DNA from 2 places in the Lysobacter sp. P5_B9 genome. Region 1 is predicted to be linked to the other one. Evidence: riboswitches for the same ligand, from Rfam matches in the RefSeq annotation. Region 1 holds a riboswitch; the other holds the start of a gene.
What was found. Region 1 has a riboswitch for cyclic di-GMP ahead of ACXJJ9_RS00165 (isopeptide-forming domain-containing fimbrial protein). Riboswitches for the same ligand answer to the same signal wherever they lie in the genome.

Region 1 (5,336 bases):
AATTCACCACACCCGCGCCATTGACGACGCCGCCCACGGATACGGTCGCGCTGACGTACTCGAGATCGGCGCTGAGCACGTCCGTGACCTGCACGTCGTACATCGGCGAGTTGCGCGCCTGGCCAGGCACGGCGATGCGATAGACCAGCTCCTCGCCAATGGTGGCTTCGCCGTTGGCCGGCGACAGCAGCACCTTGGTGGGCGGGACCGGCGGTGCGCCGATGCGCACGACGGTGGGATCCTCATCGTCCACCGCGGGATCGGGATCCGCCTGACCGTTAACGGTCGGGTCGTCGCTGTCCGCCAGGAACGTTCCGGTGCTGCTGAGCAACTGCGCCTGGTTCACGACGAGGTGGCGGTTGGCCAGCGTCGGGAGCAGCGTCACGTTGAATTCGACGCGCACTTCGGTACCCGCCGCCACGTCGATGCCGCGGATATCGATCAGGCCCGTGGCCGGATTGCTGTTGTTGACCGTACCGGCCGGCAGCGAGGTGAATACCAGCGAGCCGGGAACGAAGTCCGGCGGCAGCTGGTCGCGGAAAGTGACGTCGGTAAAACCGGACTTCGTCGCCTGCAGGCGCAGGGTGTAATGCAGCACGTCACCGGGCGTAGCGGTCCTCGCCGGATCGTCGCCGCTGGTGAGGTCGCGGACCGTCTTCTCGTAGAAATAGCCCGACAGCAGGACCGCGAGCGAATGCGCGTCCTCATGGTCGTCGATGCCGACCGTGCCGTTGGTGAGCGTGCGGGTCACTTCGACGCGCGCGGGATTGCTGCTGCGGTCGTTGAACCAGCTCGTCGCACCGGCGACGTTGGTGAGGGTGACGCCGTTCTGGCTGTTGGCGTCCAGCTTGGTACGGTACTGCACCACCAGGTGCTGACCGGGCGCGATGGGTCCCGCAGCGTCGAGAAACTTCAGGCTCAGCTCGCAGGTGGGCGCGGCGGTATAGGACCGCGTGTAATGCACGCCTTCGGTCAACGCCGTGCCGCCGAGCAGGACACCGGTGATCTGCGGCGTCATGTCGCACATGCCGCCGTTCGGGCCGTCGGGCAGGCGGTCGAGCAGCGTGACATTCCATGCGTCGAACTGGCCCGTGTTCACAGCGTCGACGGTGAAGTCGCCCCACTGGCCGAGGTTCAGTCCGCCACTACCGAGCACCACGCTACCGCTCTTGTTGACGACCAGGTTCGGCCCGGCGATCTGCGTCGGATTGGAGATGCCGTTCTCGCCGGGCAGCGGGGTATAGAACGTGCTGTCGATGAGACGACCGAACTGCCAGATCGCCGTGTTGACGAAGGACTTCCCGAGGACATTCACCGTCGGGTTGTCGTTGAGCACGGTGGTGATGTCGATCGCCAGGCGCCCACCCTTGGGCAGGATGAAGCCCGGCGGGAAATGGAATTCGATCAGGCCATTCGCGTTGGCGACGATGTTCGGATTGATGGGCGCGCCCAGCGTCGCGCAGGACAGGTCCGTGCACCAGCGCACGCTGGGCGTACCGACCAGGCTCATGTCGACGCCCGTGCCGGGAATCACGGTGGGCAGCTGCACTGGCGGCGTGCTCGGATCGCCGTCGTCCAGTCCGTTGAGATACACGGTGGCCGGATCGAAACCGATGTTGTCGTACAGCGTGATGCCGTGCAGATCGTTCTGCGACGCACCGTTGAGCACCACCGTGCCGGTGGACGGATCGATCAGGACGGGAATCAGTAGCCGGTAGGTGAACGGCACGCCCACGGCCGCGTACGACGGGGCGGACTTATTGATCGACTCGACTGGGACCAGGAAGTTCTGACAGTTCGGCCTGACGTTCTCCAGCGAGCCGTTGACGAACCAGATGTGATGCTGGTGCACCGCGTCGCACGCGATGTTGCCCATGGTGAAGTCGACGTTGTCAAACACCACCAGCCAGCGCTGATCGGTCTGGCCGGGCGAGGTGTAGAAGCTGATGTTGGTATCGAGCGGATTCGGCTGCTGGAAATTCCGGATGACGCAGTTGCCGTCGATGGTCAACTGGCTGGGGGCCGGATTGACCACGTTGCCGTCGATCACGCCGCCGTAATCGGCAACGCAGTCCGCCGCATACGCGCCAAACGTCGTACCGAGCAGTATCAACAAGGCGCAGAGCTGGATGTGGATCCAGCGCTTGCCTGCTCCTGCGTTGCGTGCGATCCCCAGACTCATACACCCTCACTCCGTTCGCGTGCGACGCAAGCCACCGACGGACCAAGGGAATGCCTGCGCTCCGGGCGCAGGTTCCGGCGGTCCCGCTGCCATGGGGCGCTTTGCGCGCCCGACAGGCCGGTGACTTTGCGTCGCCACCTTTCGGTGGTTTTGCCTTTGTCGTATTGCGTTTTTTTGCTTCGAAACGCGCGCTGCGACGCGTCGTCTCAGCCAGACGGCAGGAAATTCATCGGGTACACGATCGTTACTGCAGGCACGTCCTTCGCGCCGAAGTTGAAGCCCTTGACGCGCTCCACGATGCCGGAGGTCAGGTCCGGCGCATCCATTTCCGACGACTGCACCTGCACCATCGACACACTGCCGCCCGGCTGGATGGTCAGGCGCAGGATGACCTTGCCCTGCAACGTCGAATCACGACGAAGCTCGCGCTGGTACAGCCGGTACAGCGCAGCCTTGTAGCGGTCGAAGACGATCTGGATCTCCTCGCCGGAGCGTCCGCCCTTGCCGCTGGCACCGACCGACTTGTTGCTGTCCGCGGACGCGATCGCGTTGATTCCACTCGAGGCCCTGGTCAGCGCAGTGCCCTTGATGGCTCCGCGTTCGCCACCACCACTGCCGAAGCTGCGGCTCTGCGAGGACAGGTTGATGCCACCGCTGCTCCCCGGTGCATTGCTGGCCAACATGGCGCGTTCCGGACGCGCCGCGCCGGTGTCGGCACTGAGCTTCGCGGACTTGCCGAGCTCGGCCACGGCAGGCAGGTCGTCCACCGCTGCCAGGCTGTCCTTGAACGCCAGGATGCCCTGCGGCTTCGACGCCTGCGGCTGCTTCGGAACGGGCTGCGGTTCGACCTTCGCGGTCGGCCTCGTCGGCTTGGGCTCGACCTTTTTCACCACCGGCTTGGTGAGTTCCGGCGGCGGCGGCGGGGCCTCCTCCAGCTTCTTGGTCTCGGGGATCACGGTGACCACGCGTTCCGGCAACTTCTCGGCCGCGGGGACGATCTTCTGCGGAACGTGGATGAAGGGGAACACGATCGCAATCACCAGCCAGACGCACAGTGCGATGGCCAACCCCTTGCGCGAACGCCGGTCCTCCTCGCCACGCGTCCACAGCATGAGGTGCGGACGCGCACGCTCCGTCTGGAGCTCGCGCTCGACGATCCACTCGTTGCGCAGGCGTTCGAGCTCCTCCTGATGCTCGAAGGCTTCGTCCTCGAGCAGGAAGAGCTGCTCGTTCTCCTCGCCGATCCGCTCCACCAGGCCGCAGCGACGCGCATCGATATCGGCGATGCGAGCGCGCACGGACTCGGTTCGGCGACGCGCACGCGCGATGTGCCCGGGCCATTCTCCCTGCTCGGAGAGCCCTTCCCAGAACAGCGCCGCAGCGCCCGCCTGGTCCAGTTCCTCCAGTGCGTGGCACGCCTTCTCCAGCACCTGATGCTGGAAGCGCACCCCAGCGAACGATTCGAGCTCGTCATCGACGGCGGCGAGGTCGCACGCAAGTTCGGCGAGTCGCGCACGTGCGTGCGCGATCCGCTCGTCGAGCGGGTTCTGGGCCGCGACATCCCGGATGGTTTCGAGTTCCATGGTCTTGGTATCGGTCACTTGTGCTGACTCAACCGCCGGCCGGGGCGCTGCCGCCCTTCTCGAGCACGGCGAGCGACAACTTGTCGTAGGCGGCCGCCGTGCAGGTCGTCATCACCTTGCGGATCACCTCGTAGGGAAGGCTCTTGTCGGCCAGCACGGTGATTTCGCGGTGGGCGAGCGCGGCCTGTTGCGCGGCGCCGCCCCCGGCGGTCAATGGACGCGACAGATACTCGCGCAGCGGCTCGATCAGCGCGGCCTTCGGATCGCGGATCTGGTCCATCGTGGCGATCACTTCCCCCTGCACGAGCAGCATGTCCTGGGTGATCGTCACTACCACGGTCTCGGCGGGCTTGGCTTCGGCGGTGGAGATCGGGACCTCCACGCCCTTGGCGTTCTGGACCACCTCTACTTCGGTCGAATAGATCAGCAGGAACGCCACCATCACCGACATGATGTCGATCATGGGGATCAGGTTGAGCTCGACATCCTCGTGCTTCCTGCGTGCGCCACGAAACGGGTTCAGCGACATCCTCATGGTGCGTCTCCCACGGCGACCTTCGGGAACATTGAAATGCGGCCGCGCTCATCGGGCGTGCCGGTGAAGCCATGGCTGTTGGCGGTTGCCAGGTCCGTGCTGCGGACCGCGTCCATCACCTGCACCAGATGGTCGTAAGCCACGTCCGGGGCCATCAGCACCGAAGCCGTGTCGACTTCCACGTGCTGGCCCTTGAGATCGGCGGCGAGGAGCGACAACTTCTCGAGCGGATAAGCCCCGTTCTCAACAGGCAATACGGCGATCGTGTCGCGACCGTTGGTCAGCTCCAGCCCTTCCTTGCGCACCATCACTTCGAGGCGGAAGGCCGGTTCGGTGGGCGCGCCGGCGGACGCACTCGGCAGGTCGAGCTGGATGATCGAAATGCGCGAGAACACCGCCGTCATCAGCAGGAACGTGACCATCACGGTGAAGATGTCGATCATCGGCACGAGCATCAGCTCGACCGGTTTGGCCGGTGGCTTGCGGCGGGGCATCAGGGCCATGGCGTCGTCTCTCCTGTCCCTGTCCTCAGGCGGCCCGGATGTTCTGGACGGAGGCCTGCTGCGCGATGCGATTCGTGCGCAGCGTCAGGACGTTCAGGTACTTGATCGCGGCCATTTCCAGGCTCTCGACCAGGTGCTGGGTCCGTGACGTCAGGAACGCATGCAGGAACAGCAGCGGCACCGCGGTGCCGAGACCGAACGCCGTGCAGTTCATCGCCTCGGAGATGCTGGCCGACAACATGTTGGCCTTCTCCGCCGGGTTGGCCATCGCCACCGCGCTGAACGCGCTGATGAGGCCGGAGACAGTGCCGAGCAGGCCGACCAGGGTCGCGAGGTTCGCAAAGGTGCCCAGGTAGTGCGTGCGCTTTTCGAGGCGCGGCACGATTTCCATGATGCCTTCCTGCATCGCCTTCTCGACATCGTCGCGGCGGCGCACCGCGCCCTGCATGGCCAGGCCGGCGCCGAGCAGGCGCCCAAGCGCAGTGTTGTCCTTGTCCTCATCGACGATCTTGCGGGCCTTGTCGAAGTCGCCT
Region 2 (5,336 bases), on a different contig from region 1:
TCACCGCGTCGTAATCCGTGATCTGCCGGCCCTTGTAATGCATGGAAAAGCCGTCGCTGGCGATACGCATGTAGCAGCGCAGCGGATCGAGCACACGCACGCTGTGCCCGCGTTCACGCGCCGCCTCGACCAGGCGGCGGGTGGAGTACAGCTTGCTGTTGCGCGAAAGGATCGCGATTTTCATGGGAGCCGGGAATGGGAGGCGCGAATCGGTGAATGGATGGCGGAAACCCGCGACTGGGAAACGGGCCGGGCGATGGCCGGTGTACCGACTTCGCGCCGCCCATGGAGGAACGATCGCGCCGGGTCCACAGCGAACCAGCCCGCCATTGCCGTGCGGCCGAGCAGCATCGGAAACAGCATGCCCTGCCGATCGGTCAGGTTTATTTCGATTTCGCGTTCGACGCCGGCCAGGGCCAGCGTCGTGCGCAGGAAGATGCGCCGCGTGCGATGGCCGCCGGAGTCGATGACGTCGCGTTCGTCGAACACGGGTGCCGCTGCCTGCACCGTCGCCTCGCCGTGGCCGTCGTTGCTGAGACGGAAACCGACCCACGGGCCACCGCGTTCGCTGAACCGCCAATAGCGGTCGACATGCAGCGACGAGCTGCGCGCGCCGCTGTCGATCTTGCATCGCACGGCCGGCAAGCCCAGCCGCGGCAAGCTGGCCCACTCGCGCCAGCCGAGCATGATGCGCTCGCGAGGAATCTGTCGTGCCATGCCATACACCTGCGGAAAAAAGAAAAACGGCAGTCACTTTGACGCGACTGCCGTTACGGTTTTGTTGCCGCGGCTTGCAACGCTCCACGAGCATCGAACTGGAGCGGGTGATGGGAATCGAACCCACGCTATCGGCTTGGGAAGCCGAAGTTCTACCATTGAACTACACCCGCTGACGGACGGCAGTCTATGCCCCGGGTTACGCGCTTGGCAACGCGGCATGGCTGGCCGCCCGGGCGCAAAAGCAAAGGGCCCCGAGGGGCCCTTCGCCTGGTTCATCGATCGATGTGCGTCAGAAATCCGCGCCGACCGTAGCGAACACCGTCGCATGGTCGGCGTTGCTCTGGCCCACGGTCAGGCTGGTACCGATATTGGCTTCCAACCCGAAGACCTTGGTGCGCGCACCGAAGGTCAGCGTGCCGTAGTCCTGGTCGAACTGCACGCCGGGCACGGCGTACGGCGCGGTATCAGGCATCGACTGCACCTGTGCCTGGGCTTCCTCGTCCGCATCCTCGAACTCGCGGTCCACGGTGAGGCGCGCATACGGCTGGAATTGCTCGCTGATGGCATAGCTCGCCTGCCAGCCGACGCTGCCGATCAGCGAATCGAAATTCTGGTCCGGATAGGCGAGCGAGGTGGACTGGTCGGCGTGGTCCTCCTTGAACCCGTCGATCTTGATGCGCTGCGCCAGCAGGCTCAGCACCGGACCATGGCGCAGCGCGCCATTGCCGAAGTCCCAGCCCGCGCTGATGCCGGCGGTGAGGTTGTCGCCGTCGGCCGAGCTGCTGTGCTTGCGCACGGCCTGGCCCAGCGCGATCTTGCGATCGATGTCGAAGTCGACCTGGCTCCAGCTCAGCTGGCCATTCACCCAGGCGCCGTTGTCGGCGTACCAGCCGATGAAGCCGCCCAGGCTCATGTCGGTCTGGTCGAAGCTGCCGCCGCTGTGGCCGAAGTCCTCGGACTGGCGGCCGTAGCCGGCGAAGGCGCCGTAGACGAGGTCGCCGCTGCTCCAGTCGACGCCGAAGCTCAGCGTCGGGCCGGCGCCGTCGTAGATGTCGCCGTCGTCATAGCGCTGGAAGTCGCCGCGCAGGTCGCTCCACCACTTCATGCCGTCCGCGGCCGGCTTGCCGGTGTGCGCGGCGACGCGCTCGGCGCGCGAGCGGCCCACCATCGACGCCGAATTCGGCAGCAGCGCCATCTGGCGCGGGGCCTCGAGGATCGAGACTGCGTACTGCGCGATGATCTGGTGGGCTTCGGTGCTGGGATGCACGCCGTCGGCGAAGGCACGGCCGCTGCCGGTGCTCACGCAGGTCAGCGAGGTGCCGGCGCAGGCCGGGATGGTCGCGCTGTTGAAACCGTAGGCGCCGGGATCGGCACTGATTTCGTGCAGCAGGTGGTAGGTATCCAGCGGAATCACGCGCAGGTTCTGCTGGGCGAGGCCACCGAACAGGGTCTGGTTGTAGCCGTTCACCAGTGCGGTGATGCCGGCCGAGCCAGCCGCACCCTGCGACAGGCCGAATGGCGTCAGGCCGACGTCGGGCATGGTCGGCACGAGGACGTAGCGCGCGCCGGCGTTCTCCAAGGCACCGACCAGCCCGACCTGTGCCGCCGCCGAACCAAGGAACTGCGCGGGCGTGGTGGCGCCGTTGAGGGTGAAGAACAGATCGTTGGCGCCGCCCCAGACCGTGTACAGCGCATTCGGGTCAGCCGCACCGCCGGCGAGGTAGGCATTGACCTGGGTGGTCAGTGAGGGGGCGAAGCTTGTCGGCGGGGTGGGCGGAAAACCCGGACCCGGCACGACGGTGGCGCCGCCAGCGGCGTAATTGCTGCCGGTGCCCGGAATGCGCGTGCCGGTGTTGGTCAGCGACCATGCCGGCGCCGCGTTGGTGCCGTAGAAATTGGCAAGGTACTCGGACCACACCAGGCCAGGATTGGTGGTGAAGCGGCCGACCAGGGCGTTGGACGGATTGGGCGGCGCCAGCGGCGACGGCTGGATGAGGAAGTTCCGGTAGAAACCCGAGTCGGTCAGGCTGTCGCCGAAAAAGATCGTATTGGAAAAGGTTCCTGCAAACGCTGGAGCAGCGGCCAGCGCCAGGGCGGCGGCAAGCAATCGGCGGACGGGCTTCTTCATCGGTTCTCTCCCCAGAGTGGACTTTCTTATGGTTGGCTTCTGGCGGGGCGCAATACGCCCACGCATGGCGCACGCATCGAACCATGCCGTGACGCGCTCCACAAGGGGCACTGCGGCATGGCGCACAACACTGGCCCCGGCCCGCGAGTGCCGCGACAATGCCCGCATGGACATCGTTTTGAACGGCGAGCAACGCGCCCTCGCCAATCCCATTACCGTGCTCGAGCTGCTGCAGGCCGAAGGACTCGGTGAGCGCCGTGTCGCGGTCGAGGTAAACGGCGAGATCGTGCCGCGCAGCCGCCACGGCGAATGCGCGCTGCGCGAGGGCGACCGCATTGAGATCGTGCACGCCCTGGGCGGCGGCTGAACCGGGTCGCTGTAGCGCACCCCGGAAAAAGAAAACCCGGCTGGGGAGAGAACCAGTCGGGTCAGTGGAGACGCGCGGTGAACACCGCGGTAGTGGGAACCCGGCCATCGGGGCGGAGGGAGTCGCCCGGATCCTCGGCTTTGCGGCCCCGGCTCGCACCGGGTGTGCTCTTGTACATACCGACGGTGTAAACCGCGCGTAGCAGGGACTTCTTCGCCGGGGGGAGACGCAGGGGAACGCTCGCCGTGCCGGGCCCGATGCATCCTGCTGCATGAACCCAACGCGTCCGCGCAGTCGGAACGGCCACTCCCGCTGCCAATCCCTGCTCCAATCGACGAACGGTAGGCGGAGCGGAGCGCCCGGTGCGCTCGGTCGGCGCAGCGGCATCACCAGCGCCGCTGCTAAAGCACCGCTGCTAAAATCCCGGGATGACGCTTCCCGCCCTGTTCACTCCGCCCGCGGACCCACTGGTCATCGCCGGCAAGGCTTACTCCTCCCGGCTACTCACCGGCACGGGCAAGTTCAAGGACCTCGACGAGACCCGCCGCGCCAGCGATGCCGCCGGCGCGCAGATCATCACCGTGGCCATCCGCCGGACCAACATCGGCCAGAACCCCGGCGAGCCCAACCTGCTCGACGTGCTGCCGCCGGACCGCTTCACCATCCTGCCCAACACCGCCGGCTGCTACACCGCCGACGACGCGGTGCGTACCTGCCGCCTCGCCCGCGAACTGCTCGATGGCCACACCCTGGTGAAGCTCGAGGTGCTGGGCGACCAGAAGACGCTGTATCCCGACGTGGTGCAGACGCTGGCCGCCGCCGAAACGCTGGTGAAGGACGGCTTCGACGTCATGGTCTACACCAGCGACGATCCGATCCTGTGCCGGCGCCTGGAGGAGATCGGCTGCGTCGCGGTGATGCCGCTGGCCGCACCGATCGGTTCGGGCCTGGGCGTGCAGAACCGCTACAACCTCATCGAGATCATCGAAAACGCGAAGGTGCCGATCATCGTCGACGCCGGCGTGGGTACGGCGTCGGACGCGTCGATCGCGATGGAACTCGGCTGCGACGGCGTGCTGATGAACACTGCCATCGCCGGCGCCAGGGATCCGGTGCTGATGGCGCATGCGATGCGGCTCGCCGTCGAAGCCGGACGCGCGGCGTTCAAGGCCGGGCGTATCCCGCGCAAGCGCTACGCGAGCGCATCGTCGCCGGTGGACGGGCTGATCGACTGATGTCTGAGCAGGACGCCCGCAAGGCCCCGCCCAAGCCCTTCACCATCGAGGAAGGCCATCGCAAGGTCCGCAGCTTCGTGCTGCGGCAGGGACGCTTCACGCCGGCGCAGCAACGCGCGTTCGACGAATTGTGGCCGCGTTTCGGCCTGGACTATGCGGGCATGCCACGCGATTTCGACACGGCGTTCGGCCGCAGCGCGAAACGCGTGGTCGAGATCGGCTTCGGCAATGGCGAGGCCCTGCGCTACGCCGCCCGGCACGACCCGGACCGCAACTACATCGGCATCGAAGTGCATGCGCCCGGCGTGGGCCGCCTGCTCAACGCGCTCGCGGAGGACGGCAGCGACCACGTCCGCCTGTACCACCACGACGCGGTCGAAGTGCTGACCCATGAGATCGCCGATGCCTCGCTCGATGAGGTCCGCATCTACTTCCCGGATCCATGGCACAAGAAGCGCCACAACAAGCGGCGCCTGGTGCAGCCCGATTTCGCGAAGCTGATCGTCAGCAAAATCGCCCCCGGGGGCCGCTTGCACCTCGCCACCGATTGGCACGACTATGCCGAGCAGATGTGGGACGTGCTCGATGCAACACCGGGCATCGTCAATCGCGCTGGGGAGCGCGGCTGCGTGCCGCGACCGGAGTGGCGGCCGCAGACGCATTTCGAAACCCGCGGCCAGAAGCTCGGCCACGGGGTGTGGGACCTGCTGTACGACAAGCCCCTGCTGTACGACAAGCCGTAGACCGGCGGCGCCTGGCCACTGCTTTCCCCAAACGGACGCAGCACGGCACCGGCGGCCTTCGACTACCAAGCAATGCGGCGGATCGAAACTCCGCTCACGAACGAGAAGTCTCAAGCGACCAGCCCTGACGAATGGACACCGCC

Region 2: linked by a shared signal. The riboswitch ahead of ACXJJ9_RS07000 (autotransporter outer membrane beta-barrel domain-containing protein) and the one ahead of ACXJJ9_RS00165 (isopeptide-forming domain-containing fimbrial protein) in region 1 are both predicted to bind cyclic di-GMP.

What each region holds. Positions count from the first base shown of each region.
Region 1 is NZ_JBFULP010000001.1:31,211-36,546, reverse strand. It holds gene ACXJJ9_RS00165 (isopeptide-forming domain-containing fimbrial protein) at 1-2,182, opposite strand, end outside; cyclic di-GMP riboswitch class I at 2,256-2,347, opposite strand; gene ACXJJ9_RS00160 (AgmX/PglI C-terminal domain-containing protein) at 2,389-3,783, opposite strand; gene ACXJJ9_RS00155 (ExbD/TolR family protein) at 3,794-4,300, opposite strand; gene ACXJJ9_RS00150 (ExbD/TolR family protein) at 4,297-4,803, opposite strand; gene ACXJJ9_RS00145 (MotA/TolQ/ExbB proton channel family protein) at 4,829-5,336, opposite strand, start outside.
Region 2 is NZ_JBFULP010000002.1:405,108-410,443, reverse strand. It holds gene rimK (30S ribosomal protein S6--L-glutamate ligase) at 1-184, opposite strand, end outside; gene ACXJJ9_RS07010 (ATP-dependent zinc protease family protein) at 181-717, opposite strand; tRNA gene ACXJJ9_RS07005 (tRNA-Gly) at 817-890, opposite strand; gene ACXJJ9_RS07000 (autotransporter outer membrane beta-barrel domain-containing protein) at 1,010-2,848, opposite strand; gene thiS (sulfur carrier protein ThiS) at 3,015-3,215, shown strand; cyclic di-GMP riboswitch class I at 3,307-3,394, opposite strand; gene ACXJJ9_RS06990 (thiazole synthase) at 3,644-4,450, shown strand; gene trmB (tRNA (guanosine(46)-N7)-methyltransferase TrmB) at 4,450-5,193, shown strand; gene ACXJJ9_RS06980 (SLC13 family permease) at 5,325-5,336, shown strand, end outside.